Regions from separate parts of the Bacillus sp. DX3.1 genome, predicted to be linked through region 2. Evidence: predicted binding sites of a transcription regulator. Region 2 holds the regulator's gene; each other region holds the start of a gene.
What was found. The regulator Rex, encoded in region 2, represses fermentation and respiration genes when NADH is low (regulators of the CRP and FNR family bind a similar motif). The targets are predictions, from matches to a motif close to TTGTGAAATATTTCACAA.

Region 1: a site for Rex is predicted at 3,334-3,351, ahead of pflB (formate C-acetyltransferase). Genes of this name have one in related genera too.
Region 3: a site for Rex is predicted at 3,897-3,914, ahead of QRE67_RS16025 (DoxX family membrane protein). Genes of this name have one in related genera too.

What each region holds. Positions count from the first base shown of each region.
Region 1 covers NZ_CP128153.1:565,379-571,421, forward strand. Annotated here, with positions in the region: gene QRE67_RS02765 (serine hydrolase domain-containing protein) at 1-972, shown strand, start outside; gene QRE67_RS02770 (DsbA family oxidoreductase) at 1,136-1,786, shown strand; gene QRE67_RS02775 (N-acetylmuramoyl-L-alanine amidase) at 1,992-2,954, shown strand; gene pflB (formate C-acetyltransferase) at 3,462-5,711, shown strand; gene pflA (pyruvate formate-lyase-activating protein) at 5,778-6,043, shown strand, end outside.
Region 2 covers NZ_CP128153.1:277,521-283,563, forward strand. Annotated here, with positions in the region: gene QRE67_RS01550 (ABC-F family ATP-binding cassette domain-containing protein) at 1-540, opposite strand, end outside; gene QRE67_RS01555 (redox-sensing transcriptional repressor Rex) at 723-1,352, shown strand; gene QRE67_RS01560 (YdiK family protein) at 1,380-1,580, opposite strand; gene QRE67_RS01565 (CPBP family intramembrane glutamic endopeptidase) at 1,583-2,326, opposite strand; gene groES (co-chaperone GroES) at 2,740-3,024, shown strand; gene groL (chaperonin GroEL) at 3,063-4,697, shown strand; gene QRE67_RS01580 (helix-turn-helix domain-containing protein) at 5,125-5,358, shown strand; gene QRE67_RS01585 (sensor histidine kinase) at 5,363-6,043, shown strand, end outside.
Region 3 covers NZ_CP128153.1:3,226,006-3,232,048, forward strand. Annotated here, with positions in the region: gene argH (argininosuccinate lyase) at 1-1,423, opposite strand, end outside; gene QRE67_RS16015 (serine hydrolase) at 1,523-2,632, opposite strand; gene QRE67_RS16020 (nucleoside hydrolase) at 2,756-3,703, opposite strand; gene QRE67_RS16025 (DoxX family membrane protein) at 3,969-4,481, shown strand; one part of gene QRE67_RS16030 (IS3 family transposase) at 4,639-5,011, shown strand; one part of gene QRE67_RS16030 (IS3 family transposase) at 5,011-5,969, shown strand.

The DNA of each region.
Region 1 (6,043 bases), 290 kb from region 2:
GTTGAAGAAGGACCGCCACAAGAAATTAACGAAAATGCACAATTAGATGAGTATTTAAAGAGCAAAAATTTTAGTGGAACAGCAGTTGTTGTGAAAAACGGAAAAGTACTTCTGAATAAAGGATATGGACTTGCAAATAGAGAGAAAAATGTACCAAATAATTCAGATACAACATTCTACATTGGTTCAATTACAAAAGCCTTTGTAGCAACAGCTATTATGCAGTTAAAAGATCAAAATAAACTTCAAACAGAGGATACGGTAGCGAAATATATTCCTGATTTTCCACAAGGTGGTGAAATCAAATTAGCTCATCTTTTGACACATACGTCTGGTATTCCGGAATATGAGGCAGGAGCAGACCAAATTTCTCATGATGAGTTATTGAAGCGGATTGGACAACAAAAACGTTTATTTAATCCAGGGGCAAAATGGAAGTATTCTGATTCCAATTACTCAGTACTTGCGTATATTGCGGAGAAGGTTAGTGGACAACCGTTAGAAGAATATATTAAACAGCATATTTTTAATGTCATAGGCATGAAGCATTCAGGTTTTGGTACGGAATTAGAGCAAACAAAGTATCCTTCTACTGGTTATAAAATAAAAAATAATAATATGACAACACCCGCTATTCCAAGTATGTCACAATTGTACGGATGCGGTGATATATATACAACTGCAAACGACTTATACTTATTTAATGAAGCGTTATTTTCAGGAAAATTAATTTCAAAAGAAAGTTATAATCAAATGTTTACAGGGGGTAAAAAAGACTACGGATTCGGGTGGTATGTGAATCCGGGAAGTTACACTAATCATGGTGTAATGCCGGGATGGAACTGTTTAAACGGTTTTAGCAAAAACGGAAGTGTACATGTTGTTTTATTATCTAATATTCAAAATAACATTAAATCATTTGGTTCAGTGAATAATGACATTTATATGATGTTGCAGCAGATTGAAGTGTAGAAGGCTATCTTTTGAGATAGTCTTTTTATTATTTCAACCGAGAAGACCCCCTCCTCTAAACGAAGTGAAGTTGGGGGTAGTTCAATGGAAAAGTATTAGAGTTGACACCAAACTAAGTTGTAACTATAATTATTACAACAAGAATGATAAAGGAGAAGTTATTATGACATTAAAAATAAAAGTTTATTCGGATTATGTTTGTCCGTTTTGTTTTTTAGGAGAACAACCACTGCAAGAAGCAATTCAAGGAAAAGATGTAGAAGTAGAATGGATGCCGTTTGAATTAAGACCATATCCAGCGGAGCGAATTGATCCATGGAATGAGCCAGATAAATTAGGAATGTTCCAAAGTACAATTATACCGTGGGCAGAGCAAATGGGAGTTGATATGAAACTGCCTCGACTTTCACCGCATCCTTATACACATACTGCATTTGAAGGATATCAATTTGCGAAAGAACATGGAAAAGGAAATGAATATCAGCACTGTGTATTTACGGCATTTTTCCAAGAAGAACGAAATATTGGTGAAATTGATGTGCTAGTAGAAATTGCTGGAGAAGTCGGATTAAATCAAGATAAATTTAAAAAAGCATTAGAAGATCGTACCTATAAAGCTGCTCATGAAAAAGCTGTACATCATGCGTACTATGAACAGGGTGTACAAGCTGTACCGACATTTATTATTGGCGATAGCGTTGTACAAGGTGTCAAAGATAAAAAAGCGTTAGAAGCAGTGATTGAACAAGAATTGAAAAAAGAAACGGCAACTATTTCAGAAGGAATGACATGCAACATAGATGGTTGTGAGTGATGGAAAAGCAGGTGCTAATAGCATCTGCTTTTTTGTTGCGTTCTGATGAATTATAATTATTTCAATAAAGTGAAACTTTAATCAGTGGGAGTATTACTGCCCGCAAATAGCGGGGGAAATTAGGATTAATTTGTAGATGAGCGTTGCCACTTCTTTGTGTTCAAGCTTATGTATATAGCGAAAACAAAAAGAGGAGGCGCTTGAAATGAAGTATGTCATCACACCGCGATATTTACCTGTCCCAAGTAAAAGGCGTTCTGGATTACAAATGGAGAAAGTTGCTTTTGTGGTCGCGCATGATACAGGAAATCCGAATGCAACAGCTGCTCAAAATGTATTGTATTATGAAAGATCCTGTAATGAGATGAGTGCATCTGCACATCTATTTGTTGATGATCGGGACATTATTGAATGTATACCAGCGTTAACAGCTAAGCCTGAAAAGGCATGGCATGTTAGATACGATGTCCCAGGTGATAATAACCGCTTTGGGCAGAATGCAAATGATGCAGCAATCGGAGTGGAGCTTTGCTATGGCACAAGTGGGAAGATTGATAATGAAGAAGCATACACGCGATATGTATCGGTAATTGCGTATATTTGTAATAGATTTTCTTTGCATCCTTCCGTCAGTTTAATTAGTCATAAAGAGCTAGACCCTTCGCGGAGAGAGGATCCACATACAGCTTTTGCCTACATGGGAAAGTCATGGGGAGAATTTGTGCAAGATGTAATGCGAGAATTTGAAGGAACATCCCCAGCAGTAACAGTACGTACAGGCATAGTTGAAATTGTAGCAGACTCTTTAAATGTTAGAAAAGAAGCAAGCTTCACCGCGCGAATTGTAAAAGTTGTGCATAAAGGAGAACGCTATCAAGTATTCGGGGAAGAAAACGGCTTATATTGTGTTGGAACGAATGAATGGATTAGCACAAATTCACAATATGTGAAATTCCTTTCAGGTTCACAGCAAGTAGCCAATGAGCGTGTTAGAGTAGTCGAGATTGTAGCAGATTCATTATATGTAAGAAGCGCCCCTAGTTTTAACGCGCGAATTGTAAAGGTTGTGCACAAAGGAGAAAGCTACAAGGTGTATGGGGAAGAAAACGGTTTGTATTGCGTAGGAACAGATGAATGGATTAGTGCAAATTCAAAATATGTAAAGTGAAACTTTGATCAGTGGGGGGGCTTTATCCCCCACTGATCATTAGCCTTCACCAATCGGGCTTTTATGGGCAGTTTATCCCCCACTTAACCTCTTTGCTTTTTGCTGAACTTTGAGGTGGGGATATTACTGCCCGTTAATGCGGGGTAAAAGGTATTTCCAATTAATAATGAAAAAAGTGTGCCAAACAGGCACACTTTTTTACTATTCTGTTTCAAAATGACTATAACAGAATAGTAAGTAAGGGTATTACAGTTTACAACGGGTATGACTCTTCAAACTACATAATATAATTCTTTTATTATAATATAAAAAAATACAATTAATTAAAGGGTAAATTTAGTAGATTTTTAAATGATGTTAATACTATGTGAATAGTGGTTTGCTCAACATTTCACAAATGTGTCACAACTATCTCATTCACTTTTCAAAAAAAGTAGTATCCTAAATGTATAAGCTGTTATATAAAAATTCTTAGTCCTGTACTAATCAAAAATGGAGGAGATTAGGATGACTCAAGTAATAGAAACTGTAAAAAAAGCATGGACAAACTTTAAAGGTGAAAAATGGAAAGCAGAGATTGATGTTCGCGATTTCATTTTAAATAATGTAAACGTTTACGAAGGTGATGAGGCCTTCTTAACTGGTGCAACAGAAGCAACGAAACAACTTTGGGATCAAGTAATGGATTTAACAGAACAAGAACGCGATAATGGTGGCGTTCTTGATATGGATACAAAAATTGTTTCTTCTATTACATCACATGACCCAGGATACTTAAATAAAGATATTGAAACAGTAGTTGGTTTCCAAACTGACAAACCATTCAAACGTTCTTTACAACCATACGGTGGTATTCGTATGGCAGAGCAAGCTTGTGAAGCTTACGGATATGAAATGGATAAAGAACTGAGCCGTATTTTCAGAGAATGGCGTAAAACGCATAACCAAGGTGTATTTGATGCATATACTCCGGAAATGAAATTGGCTCGTAAATCAGGTGTTATTACTGGTCTTCCAGATGCATATGGCCGTGGTCGTATTATCGGTGATTATCGCCGCGTTGCATTATACGGTGTAGATCGTTTAATCGAAGCAAAAAAAGTAGATTTGAATTTAACTGGCGGTGTAATGAGCGAGGATACAATGCGTCTACGTGAAGAGTTATCTGAGCAAATGCGCGCACTTCAAGAACTAAAACAAATGGCAGCTTCTCACGGTTTTGATATTTCTAAACCAGCAACAAATGCACAGGAAGCATTCCAATGGTTATACTTTGCATATCTTGCAGCAATTAAAGAACAAAATGGGGCAGCAATGAGCCTTGGTCGTACTTCTACATTCTTAGATATCTTCATTGAAAGAGATATCGAAAACGGTACTTTAACAGAAGAAGCGGCACAAGAAATTGTGGATCACTTCATTATGAAGTTACGTCTTGTAAAATTTGCAAGAACACCTGATTACAATGAATTATTCTCTGGTGACCCAACTTGGGTAACAGAATCTATCGGTGGTATGGCACTTGATGGTCGTCCATTAGTAACGAAAAACTCATTCCGTTTCTTGCACACATTAGATAATTTAGGTCCAGCACCAGAGCCAAACTTAACAGTTCTTTGGTCTAAACAATTACCACAGAATTTTAAAAACTACTGTGCGAAAATGTCTATTAATACATCTGCGATTCAATATGAAAATGATGACATTATGCGCCCAGAGTACGGCGATGACTATGGTATTGCTTGCTGCGTATCTGCAATGAGAATTGGTAAACAAATGCAATTCTTCGGAGCACGTGCAAACTTAGCAAAAGCGTTATTATACGCAATTAACGGCGGTAAAGATGAAAAATCAAAAGCGCAAATTGGACCTGAATTTGCACCAATTACTGCTGAAGTATTAGATTACGAGGAAGTTATGCGTAAATTCGATATGACAATGGAATGGTTAGCAGGTCTATACTTAAATACATTAAATGTAATTCATTACATGCATGATAAATATAGCTATGAACGTATTGAAATGGCACTTCATGATACTGATGTTCTTCGTACAATGGCAACAGGTATCGCTGGCTTATCTGTAGTAGCCGATTCTTTAAGTGCAATTAAATACGCAAAAGTAAAACCAATTCGTGATGAAAATGGCATTGCAGTTGATTTTGAAATCGAAGGTGATTTCCCTAAATACGGTAATAATGATGACCGTGTAGATGAAATTGCAGTAAGTCTTGTAAAAACATTTATGAACAAGCTTCGCAAACATAAAACATACCGTAATTCTGTTCATACAATGTCAATCTTAACGATCACATCTAACGTAGTGTATGGTAAGAAAACAGGTAACACACCAGATGGTCGTCGTACTGGTGAGCCATTTGCACCAGGGGCAAACCCAATGCATGGTCGTGATACAAAAGGTGCATTAGCATCACTATTATCTGTTGCGAAATTACCATATGAAGATGCGCAAGATGGTATCTCTAACACATTCTCTATCATTCCAAAAGCACTTGGTAAAGAAGAAGATGTACAAGTACGAAACTTAGTATCTATGCTAGATGGATATGCAGTTAAAGAAGGACATCACTTAAATATTAACGTATTTAATCGTGAAACATTAATGGATGCAATGGAACATCCTGAGAAATATCCACAATTAACAATTCGTGTATCTGGTTACGCTGTTAACTTCATTAAGTTAACTCGTGAACAACAAATTGATGTAATTAACCGTACAATGCATGAAAGCATGTAAGTAAAAAGTTTCCCTCTATTTTTAATAAAAATAGAGGGAGGCTGTTTCAATAGAGGAGGAAGTAACATGGTAAAAGGAAGAATTCATTCTGTAGAGTCTTGTGGTACTGTCGATGGCCCAGGAATTCGTTATGTAATATTTACACAAGGGTGTTTATTACGCTGTCAATATTGTCATAATGCTGATACGTGGGAAATTGGTAAAGGAAAAGAAATAACAGTTGAAGAAGTGATGCAGGATATTACATGTTACCTTCCCTTTATTGAAGCTTCTGATGGGGGCATTACGGTCAGTGGTGGGGAACCATTACTGCAGTTAGAATTTTTGACTGA
Region 2 (6,043 bases):
CAATTTACCAAGAGCTAACCGCGTTTTTTGACCACCGCTTAATGTGGAAATCGTTGTTCCATGCGTTTCTGCTGGAAAACCAAGGCCGCTTAAAATAGAGCGAATATCCGCTTCGTATTGATAACCGCCTTTATCTTTATAATCCAGTTGCAATTGATCATAGTCAGCGAGCAATTTTTCATATGTAGTAGCGTTTGAGAAGTTTTCTTTCTTACCCATTTCTTGCTCTAACCTTCGAAGTTCTTTTTCCATGTGTTGTAGATGCGTAAAGACAGTTAATAATTCATCCCAAATGGTCAATGAAGTTTCTAAACCGGTATTCTGGGCTAAATAACCGATGGAAACGTCTTTTGGTTTTATAATTTCACCATCGTCGTGAGAAAGTTCCCCTGCAATAATTTTTAATAGTGTAGATTTTCCAGCTCCATTTCGGCCGACAAGGGCGATGCGATCTCTTGTTTGTACTTCAAGTTTAATGTTTGCAAGGATTGTTTCGGCACCGTACAATTTAGAAAGTCCGTTTACTTGTAATAAAATCAATTTTTTCACCTCAAATAATTTCTTAACTTTGCCATGTTATATTTCTCAATCATACTAAAAATAGTGTATAGTTTAAAATAAAGAGAGAAGTCTCTCTCTATTATACAAGGAAAGTCTTAAGTGCTAAACTTCTGTATTTGTTCAAATTACATGAACAGAGATAGGAGGAGAGGAGTGGTTTTATGGATCAGCAAAAGATTCCACAGGCGACTGCCAAACGATTGCCTCTATACTATCGATTTATCCAAAACTTATCCCTTTCTGGTAAGCAACGTGTATCATCTGCGGAATTAAGTGAAGCGGTGAAGGTAGACTCCGCAACAATTCGTAGAGATTTTTCATATTTTGGGGCGTTGGGAAAAAAAGGGTACGGCTATAATGTGAATTATTTACTGTCGTTTTTCCGAGAAACGCTTGATCAAGATGATATAACACGTGTAGCACTTATTGGAGTGGGTAATTTAGGGACCGCTTTCTTACATTACAATTTCACGAAAAATAATAATACAAAAATTGAAATGGCTTTTGATGTAAATGAAGAGAAAGTTGGAAAAGAAATCGGAGGAATTCCTGTATATCATTTGGATGAACTTGAAGAACGTTTGAAAGATGATATACAAGTGGCAATATTAACAGTACCTGCTACTGTTGCACAAGCTGTGGCAGATCGATTAGCTCATACAAACGTACATGGAGTTTTGAATTTCACACCAGCACGGTTAAATGTATCAGAGAATATAAGGATTCATCATATTGATTTAGCTGTAGAATTACAAACGCTGGTTTACTTTTTGAAAAATTATCCACAATAAAAACGCAGGGGAAATCCCCCTGCGTTTTTATTGTTCTTTTTTTGTTTTCGTTTTGAATTTTACTAAGATAAGGCGAAGTGCTAAATTAAAATCTATTGTCGCCATACCAGCAAGCAGTAGCGTATAAAAATTCCAGATTGTATCTTCAACATTAATAATTGCTAAGTATGTAAAAATACATCCAAGAAGGAAATACAGTGCTGCCATGAACAATGGTGAGTTCCTCATATTTAAAATCCTCCGATAAATCCTTGCATTTTTTCTGCTTCTTTTATCATTTCTTGTATTTGCTCATTACTTAATGCGACTTGAAATAGTGCAACTAATGTATTCATGGCAACGTGAGCCATGATGGGAACGATAATTCGTTTTGTTTTCACGTATAAGAAGGCGAAAACAAGACCCATAGCAGTGTATACCAATAGGTGCGTAAAATCAAAGTGGATAGCTGCGAATACAAGTGAACTAATGATAGCTGCGATAAAGAAATTAAACCTTTTATACAGTGTGCCAAATAAGATCTTTCTAAAGACAATTTCCTCTAAAATAGGACCTAGTATAGATACAACAATGAGGAACCAAGGAGTGGTCCTTGCTATTTCCATTAAACGCTCTGTATTCTCAGAGCCTGGCTTAATACCTAACAAACGCATTTCGATCGTACCAGCAATCGTTTGAGAAAAGAAAGCTAAAAAGAATCCGATAAAGATCCAACCAATTGTTGCGGGAATACTTGCGCGTTTTGTATCTAAACGGCTTTCGCGAATATCCGTTCTGAGTAACCACAGTACAATGCATAATGCAATGAGAAAGCTAATAATTGCCCAGTGGCCAGTCATAAGTTGTATTTTTTCATCTCGTGTTAAACCGCTATTATTGTACAGTCCGGTTTTTAAAAGTAGCGGTAATCCAATAACACCTGATAATTGCATGAGAATATATGTAACTATAATCCACCAATACTGTTTCTTCAAATTGGTTAACCATCCTTTCTAGCCCTTATGTTATGAAATAAGGCAGGATAACATGTAAACATCCAGCCAGGAGTACAGAATAACCGTGTGTTTTATTATTTTTTTGTAAATCTTTGCTTGAAAATGAAATAGGAAACAGGAAAAAGCTGTATCTATAGAGAAAACAACTTATGGCATCTTTCTTATTGTAACATACGAGAAGCGGAAAAGCCGATGCAATATAAAGTGAGCTAAGGCTCGACTATGTGATAATCATTCGGTAGAAAAAGCCTGTATATTGATTTGCAAAAAATTATGATTTTTTTACTTGCAAAAGAAATTTAGATTATTTATTATTATAAGTGTGTTAGCACTCGGAGCTACTGAGTGCTAATAAAGAAAATTTACATAAAAAAATGAGGAGGTTATTGTTCATGCTAAAGCCATTAGGTGATCGCGTTGTAATTGAGCTTGTTCAAGCAGAAGAAAAAACAGCAAGTGGTATTGTATTACCAGACACTGCAAAAGAAAAACCACAAGAGGGTAAAATCATTGCAGTAGGTACTGGTCGTGTGCTTGAAAATGGTGAGCGTGTTGCTTTAGAGGTAGCAGCAGGCGATCTTATCATCTTCTCAAAATATGCAGGTACTGAAGTGAAATACGAAGGTGCAGACTACTTGATTTTACGTGAAAGTGACATTTTAGCAATTATTGGTTAATTATATACATTTTTAAAAATCCAAGGGGGTCAAAAATTATGGCAAAAGATATTAAATTTAGTGAAGAAGCACGTCGTTCGATGCTTCGCGGTGTCGACACTCTTGCAAATGCAGTAAAAGTAACGCTTGGACCAAAAGGTCGCAATGTTGTACTTGAGAAAAAATTTGGTTCACCACTTATTACAAATGATGGTGTAACAATTGCAAAAGAAATCGAATTAGAAGACGCATTCGAAAACATGGGTGCGAAATTAGTAGCAGAAGTTGCTAGTAAAACAAATGATGTAGCTGGTGACGGAACAACAACTGCAACTGTATTAGCGCAAGCAATGATTCTTGAAGGCTTAAAAAACGTAACAGCTGGTGCAAACCCAATGGGTCTTCGTAAAGGGATCGAAAAGGCTGTTGTTGCAGCAATTGAAGAATTAAAAACAATCTCTAAACCAATCGAAGGTAAATCTTCTATCGCACAAGTAGCTGCTATTTCATCTGCTGACGAAGAAGTAGGTCAATTAATTGCAGAAGCAATGGAACGCGTTGGTAACGATGGCGTTATTACATTAGAAGAATCTAAAGGCTTCACAACAGAATTAGATGTAGTAGAAGGTATGCAATTCGATCGTGGATATGCATCTCCTTACATGATTACTGATTCTGACAAAATGGAAGCAGTTCTTGATAATCCATTTATTTTAATCACTGACAAAAAAATCGCTAACATTCAAGAGATTTTACCAGTGTTAGAGCAAGTGGTACAACAAGGTAAACCACTTCTTATCATTGCGGAAGATGTAGAAGGCGAAGCATTAGCTACATTAGTAGTGAACAAACTTCGTGGTACATTCAATGTAGTAGCTGTAAAAGCTCCTGGATTTGGTGACCGTCGTAAAGCAATGCTAGAAGATATCGCGATCTTAACTGGTGGCGAAGTGATCACTGAAGAATTAGGACGTGATTTAAAATCTGCTACTATTGCATCTTTAGGCCGCGCTGGCAAAATTGTTGTAACGAAAGAAAATACAACAGTTGTTGAAGGTGTAGGTAGCACAGAACAAATCGAAGCTCGCATTGGTCAAATCCGTGCGCAATTAGAAGAAACAACTTCTGAGTTCGATCGTGAAAAATTACAAGAACGTCTTGCTAAACTTGCAGGCGGTGTAGCTGTAATTAAAGTTGGTGCAGCAACTGAAACTGAATTAAAAGAGCGTAAACTTCGCATTGAAGATGCTCTTAACTCAACTCGTGCAGCAGTAGAAGAAGGTATTGTTGCAGGTGGTGGTACTGCACTTATGAACGTATATACAAAAGTAGCTGGTCTAGCAGCTGATGGCGACGAAGCAACAGGTATTAACATTGTACTTCGTGCATTAGAAGAGCCAGTTCGTCAAATCGCAATCAACGCTGGTCTAGAAGGTTCTGTAGTTGTAGAACGCTTAAAAGGTGAAAAAGTAGGCGTAGGCTTCAACGCAGCAACTGGTACTTGGGTAAACATGCTTGAGTCTGGTATCGTAGATCCAACAAAAGTAACTCGTTCAGCACTTCAAAACGCAGCATCTGTTGCAGCAATGTTCTTAACAACTGAAGCAGTTGTTGCTGACAAACCAGAACCTAATGGTCCTGCAATGCCTGATATGGGCGGCATGGGCATGGGCGGTATGGGCGGCATGATGTAATAAAGCTTTATAAGCCTTGATATACAAAGGCTTATAAACCTTCGCACAATCTTTAATGTCCGAAAAATTGACCGATGTTAATTAATGAGATTTTAGAGAGGTCTTTCATTAAGTCAGTGAACTTAATGGAAGCCTCTTTTTTTATGTCTATCTTCTCGACTACTCCTTCTTCACGTAGTACTGCTTTTATCTGTTCCTCAACTACTATCGTGAAAACAAAACCCTCTTATTCGAAGAAGTGTTGGGCATATTAAAGCGCTTTTCTAACCTTTTTACACCAAGTCACTGAGATTTGTTTGCCCTCGTTTCAAATAAATTGGGAATTTGTAGACAGTATAGTAGGGCAAACTCTGCTGTTTTTAAAGGAGATGTACTAAGAGGGGGAAGTATTAATTCTATTGCTAAATCTCTCAAAACGAGTACTGAAATGATTACTTTTTGGGTGGGAAAATATCATTATCATGGGCTGGAAGCTTTAAAGAAAAGCTATACAAGTTTCTCCCTTGAAGATAAACTAAACATAATTAATTATATGAACGAGAATGGGTTGTCTCCTTTAGAAACTGCAGTGCAGTTCAATTTATCTTCTCCAGGCATGATTCGAAAATGGCGAAGTAGTTTTAGGAACGATGGTATAGACGCCGAAAATGGGGGGGTATAAAAGTATGAAAGCAGTAATGGATCAAAGGAAATGGCATTGGTTGGACTATTTTCTATTTCTCATTCGTACGATATGGATTACTTCTAATGGCTACTTGATATTCGTTAGTACGACAGGTTCGGAAAAGTGGGTTTTACTTTTATGGGCTAGTTGTTCTTATATAATACCCCATCTATTTTATCGGCCTGGGCTTATAAAATTCCAATATTATTTAATTGCCGAGGTGTTGTTAACGGGTTCTCTGTTTATTTACTTATCCAGTCAATATGAAATATCAGAGACTTACAGTTTTTTATTCGTGCCTATCCTTACTGTTGCTTATGCTTGTCAAGTTAAGCCGTTAATTTGGTTAGGACCTTTCTTATACATCTCAATTTTTTTAGCTGGTACATGGGCCGGCAATCTCTTCACTGATAAGGATATCTTTGCACGCTTTGTTGACACAACTATTTTTTATGGTATTGGGTTATATTTAGGAAGGAAGACCATTGTCAATAACGCTAATAAAGAGTTAATTGCCTCTATTGAGGAAAAAAACAGGGATTTGGAATATTACTCAAAAAAGATTGAGGAACTGACGATTAAGGAAGAACGAAATAGAGTTTCACAAGATTTGCATGATACAGTAGGCCATATTTTCACATCGGTCATAACAAGTTTAGATGCCCTTCCTTTTCTATATCAG
Region 3 (6,043 bases), 2.2 Mb from region 2:
CCGATTTCACAAACTGTTCTTTCCTCTTTTGAATCATACGCTTCATTTCTTTCTTACTTGGCCCTCCATATACAGTTCGTTTTTCAACAAAGGCTTCTGGTGAAATAATGTTACTCCATTCTTTTTCAGTGAGTACCATATGAAATTTTGCTTGCAAATACATATTTACATCTTTTAAATCCAGTTCATGTAACTCTTTTTCCTGCTGTGCAGACATTTTTGCTATATCACCTGCAGCATGATGAGCAAGACGAAATGGAATATCGTACTGCTTTGTTAATGTATCAGCAAAATCCGTAATCGTAATCGCATGTTTGGAAGAACGACTTCTTAGTGTTTCTGTTTCAACTTTCATCGTCCGGACGACTGCATTCATGATACAAAAAACACGGATTGCTTTTTCAAAACCTTCATATAAAAGTGGTTGCAAGTCGTCTTCGGTATCAACTATATCCCCAAACGGTGTATTATGAATCATTTGAAATACAGCAAAAGCTTCTCCAAACGATCTGCTGGTGAGAGCACGGGCATGTTCAATAGAAACTGGATTTCTCTTTTGCGGCATAATACTACTGATTTGTACGTAAGGATTTGCAACGGTAATACCGCTATATTCTTTTGTTGCTAATAATAAGAAATCATGAAGCCACCTACTACTATTCGTCATCGTAATCATGAGTGCCGCACTCGTCTCTAGTAAATAATCCGCACTGGCAATCGCGTCATATGAATTTTCAATAACATTTGAAAAACCAAGCAAATTCGCAACACGCTGTCTATTAATAGGAAAGCTTGTTGTAGAAAGTGCCGCCGCCCCTAGCGGAGAACGGTTGACAATATGATAGGCCTTCCATACTCTCTCTAAATCACGCTGCATCGTATCGTAAACAGCCAAAATATAATGACCAAATGTTGTTGGCTGTGCAGGCTGCGTGTGTGTGTAGGCGGGCATGATTGTTTCCATATGTTCCGCTGCAGTGTCCAACATACTTTCTTGCAATAACATAAAATGCTCCATAAAGCGTAATAGAAAACGTCGTAAACTCATGCGATACATGGCTACTCCCATGTCATTTCGGCTCCTACCAATATGCATATTGCTTACAAAATCTTCATTAGCTTCTTTTTGCATCAAATGTTCAATTAAGAAAAAAAGATCTTCATGCTCAGGCTCATACAGTAATTGATTTTCTGGAATTTGTGCAACCTTCTCTAATGCTGTTAAAATAACTTTCGCATCCTGTTGCTTCATTAATTTTTCTTCAACAAGCATAATGATATGAGTACGATGTACCATAAACATATCCTGTAATAAATAGTCTCGCTGAAATTGAAAGACATGCTGCAAAATACAATTTGCGTATGTCTTTCCTGGAAATTCCACACCTTCACTCTGCAAAAATTCTTCCTTTCCCCTTTGCATTCCCTTGTCCCCTTTCGCCCACATATTATTAATCATCATACCCAACGATTACGAAAAGGTGCTTATACAAAAATAAAACCGATGCTGGACGCATCGGTTTTATTTAATAACAGTTGCTTTATATTTTTCGCTCTGCAACACTTGAAAATGCAAGTTACGTAAGTGCTTGCGTAACTCTGCACTATCATCTTCTTCTAAGTTATTTGCTAAAAATACAATTTCTGTACAATTTCCAGGTTTATCCGTTGCATACACTGCTTTTGCTAACGTCCACGGTGTATAGCCATTTTTTTGCCCTGCATGACGGAACGATTTGCGATACTTTTTTGCTTTCATGTCTGTTTCAACAAGACTTGCCCACTCTTGTTCTTCTTCTTTTGTAAGACCTTTTTTATGATTCGCTTTTTCAAGTAGTACCATATAATCATTGGCTGAAGCAGCTGGCAATTTATCCGACCAGATTTTTTCATATTTTTCTTCTAAAAACAAAGGAATTTCTTTTTGTAATAATGGTCCTTTTTCCTTCAAACGCTCATGTATCAGTACTGCATAGCCACGATATTCTTCTGGAGACATTTCTTTTAACTTCTTTTCCAGTTTATATTTCGGAACATGTAATTCTTTATGCAAATATCCTGGAATATATAAAGAAGAAACGATAGGAAATAAAGGTTGATGTGAAGGCAATGATAGATTTTGTAAATTTTGATTAATATGATCTAACCCAAGTCGATCCATTAAATATTCAGTATTCGCATTTGAACTAAATTTCACCATACCTTTAGCAACTTCTTCTAAAGAAACTGTATTTTCATCCATTTTCTCTGTTCTTATTAAATATCTTTGCCAACGATCCTGTGCACCACCATCTGTATTCGGAATATAATAGCGATTCACATCATCAATAGATACAATGGTATTCGGATCAATTCTCCCATCTACAACCTGTTTCGTAAATTCTAATGCGACAATTAATTTCATCGTACTTGCGACAGGTAATACAACATCCGGATTCACAGAATAAACAACTTTATCATTTCGTTTTATAAGTAGGGCACTGTTTTTTTCATCTTTATGTTCTTCAACAAACGAAGCAATATATTGAGCATCATCGTTATTTGAACTCCAAACTTTTTCCACTAAAAAGTTACCCGATATAAGCAATATGAATACACTAATGATTCCAGCACATACTATAACTTTCTTCAAGTGAATTTTCTCTCCCAATATTTATCTTTTAATCTATTTATATATAAAATTACAGGCAAAACAATAGAGACGATTTCCTAAAGAATCGTCTCCACCATTGTAACTTGCAATCTCCTATTATGTCTATGTCATAATTCGAACGAAATTTTCAAGAAATTTTTTATAATTTAAACTCCAGCCAATTCTCACCCACTTCTGCAACGCTTTTGCATCAGGTTGGGGACGAAAATCAGCAATACTTTCTCCTTCGGCGCTTCCTTCCAAATCTATATCAACCCTACGATATACATACTCAATAAAAGAAGAATCTACAACAGCCATCATCGTTACAACATCATGAATTGGACTGCCTGATATTTTCGGGTTCATTTTCTGATATGCTTTATAATAATATTTAAAAATTGGTTCAATTAGCTTATTAAATTGTGTTTTCGAATGTTTTGCAATATACTTTACAGTTTCCGGGATAATAATCGCCTCATTTGTTACATTAAGTGGAATCAGTGTCAAATTCTTTGCATGTTGCATCACTAAATTCGCAGCAATTGCATCACCATGAAAATTTGCCTCTGCTACAGGAGTAACATTTCCTGGAACAAGAAAGGCCCCGCCCATACTATAATATTCTTTTACATTTTTCATTACATCTTTCTCCAAAATAAATGCTGTTGCTAAACTTGTCAATCTCCCTGCATCAACAAGAATAATTTCATTTTTATAACGATTAATAATATCAAAGATTTCACAAAATGGTTTAATATTTGGGCGAATTGTTTTTGGCGGGCGAATCGGTCCCAATCCTTCTGGTCCATGAATTTCAGGATAGTACGTTGTAAATTCACCAGATAACGGCATTTTAGCTCCGTTAATAATCGAAATGTCTTCTCTACCAGCGAGTTGCAGCAAATAAGCAGCGTTACTCGTTGCTTTCTCTTGCTTCACATTTCCGTATCCAGTGACAATACCAACAATTTCAATTTCAGGATGCAACAAGCCATACATAATTGCTAAAGAATCATCAATACCGGGATCCCCTAAAAAAAGAATTTTTTTCATGGCCTTCAACTCCATCCCCTCAATTGTTATTACTATATGAAGGAACAAAAGTATGCAGAATAAAAAGGTACATATTTTCCCCCGTGCTACCGTAACAATAATACCTCCACCGATAAGCGTTTCACTTCATCACACCAACACTTTTTGAACAAACGATGAATCCTTTATATAAATTGTATCTTTACATCATTTGTTCAAATTTTGTTCATTGTGATTCGCTTCACAAAAATACATAATAAACTTGTACATACATTTTATATTGCATTAGGAGGGATTTATTATGTTTATTGATTTTTTACGCAATGATAAAAGAGCACTATTTATCCTGTTACCGCTTCGTTTATATTTAGGATATACATGGTTATCTGCCGGTATAGGTAAGCTTTTGGGGCAATCATTTGATGCAAGCGGATTTTTAAAAGGAGCAATTGCAAAAGCTGGCGGAGATCATCCAGCTGTACAAGGCTGGTGGGCTGATTTCCTACAAAATTTCGCGCTTCCAAATGCCGATTTATTTAGTTTCCTTGTACAATGGGGAGAAATTTTAGTTGGACTTGGACTTCTTCTAGGTGGGTTAACAAAAACAGCTGCATTTTTCGGAATTGCCATGAATGCCGCTTTCTTATTAAGTGGAACTGTCAGCACAAATCCAAATATGATGCTGTTATCCATACTCATTTTAGTAGCCGGATATAATGCCGGACGTATCGGTTTAGATGGGTATGTTTTTCAAAAGGTTTTCCATAAAAACAATAGTAATCCAAACCCTTCAGCACGGAAATTCGCATCATAAATCAACGACATACTCATTACAGCTTCCGATAACACTGATTGTGTGAATGAAAAGTCCCTTCAGATCTTAAAATGTACCCTATAGAGTAGACACTAAAAAAGTCTCCCTATAGGGTTTTTGTATATAATTAAGAAAAACATAAAGACTGGGGAAATTTATGAGTAAAAAGGTTTTTACAGAGAAAGAAATTAAGCTGTTATCATCTAATCAATATGTTAAATCTGTCAGTTCAAAAAGTATCACATATACGGATAAATTTAAGCGTATATGTATTGAGGAAAAAGAGAAAGGCAAGTTTCCAAGACAAATCTTTGAAGAATGTGGGTTTGATGTAGAAATCTTAGGAATGGATAGAATTAAGGCAGCGAGTAAAAGATGGAAAAAGGCTTACAATGAAAATGGGATTAGCGGCCTACGTGACACTAGATTTGGAAATTCAAAGCGTTCTAGAGAAAGAGAACTGACTCTAGAGGAGAAAAACGCTCGCTTAGAAGCTCAAATTAACTTACTAAAGGCAGAAAATGAACTGTTAAAAAAGATTCGTTTGATAGAAAGGGGGCTAAAAAAGTAGTCCTTCTTTCTAGCCAAAAATATATCCTGATTCGTTCAGTGATAGAAACATATCAACTCAAACATATGGTGAAATACCTATGTGGAATAGCCGGTGTCTCAAGAAGCGGTTATTATAACTATTTCTCTGTGAAATCACAGGAACGAAGACATCAAAAAGATGAAAAGGATGAGGTAGTAAAAGGGCTCATCCTAAAAGCCTTCCATTTCAAAGGTCGTAAGAAAGGGGCTCGCCAAATCAAAATGACTTTGGCGGGTCAATTTCAGGTTGTCTACAATTTGAAACGTATACGACGAATCATGAAGAAATACGACATTATATGCCCAATTAGAAAGGCAAATCCTTATAGACGAATTAGGAAAGCTACAAAAGAACATCGAGTTGTGCCAAACCTATTGAATCGCCAATTTAAGCAAGGAATCCCTGGTAAAGTCCTCCTAACAGATATCACATATTTATTTTATGGAAAAGGTCAGAAAGCCTACTTATCAGTCATTAAAGATGGTTCAACTGGTGAAATTTCAGCCCATCATATATCAGAACGTATGACTGTAAAATTAGCTACAGATACTCTTCTAAAGTTAAAAAGGAACAAAAACTTTCAGAAAGCCAAAGATGCCTTGATTCACTCAGATCAGGGAATTCAGTATACGCACCCTAATTTTCAAAAAGCAGTTAAGAAACTAGGATTACAACAATCCATGTCAAGAAGAGGAAACTGTTGGGATAACGCTCCCCAAGAATCTTTCTTTGGCCATCTTAAAGATGAAGCTTCTATTCAAGCATGTACAACTCTAGATGAATTAAAAAAAGAAATTAAACAATATATGATCTACTACAATTATTACAGATATCAATGGAATTTAAAAAAGATGACTCCTGTGCAATACAGAGATCATCTTCTTCAAGCTGCCTAGGCTTTTTTTTAATGTCCTTTACAAAGGGTACATTTTACAATAAGACAATTTTCACCATAAAAAAAGCCGATTTT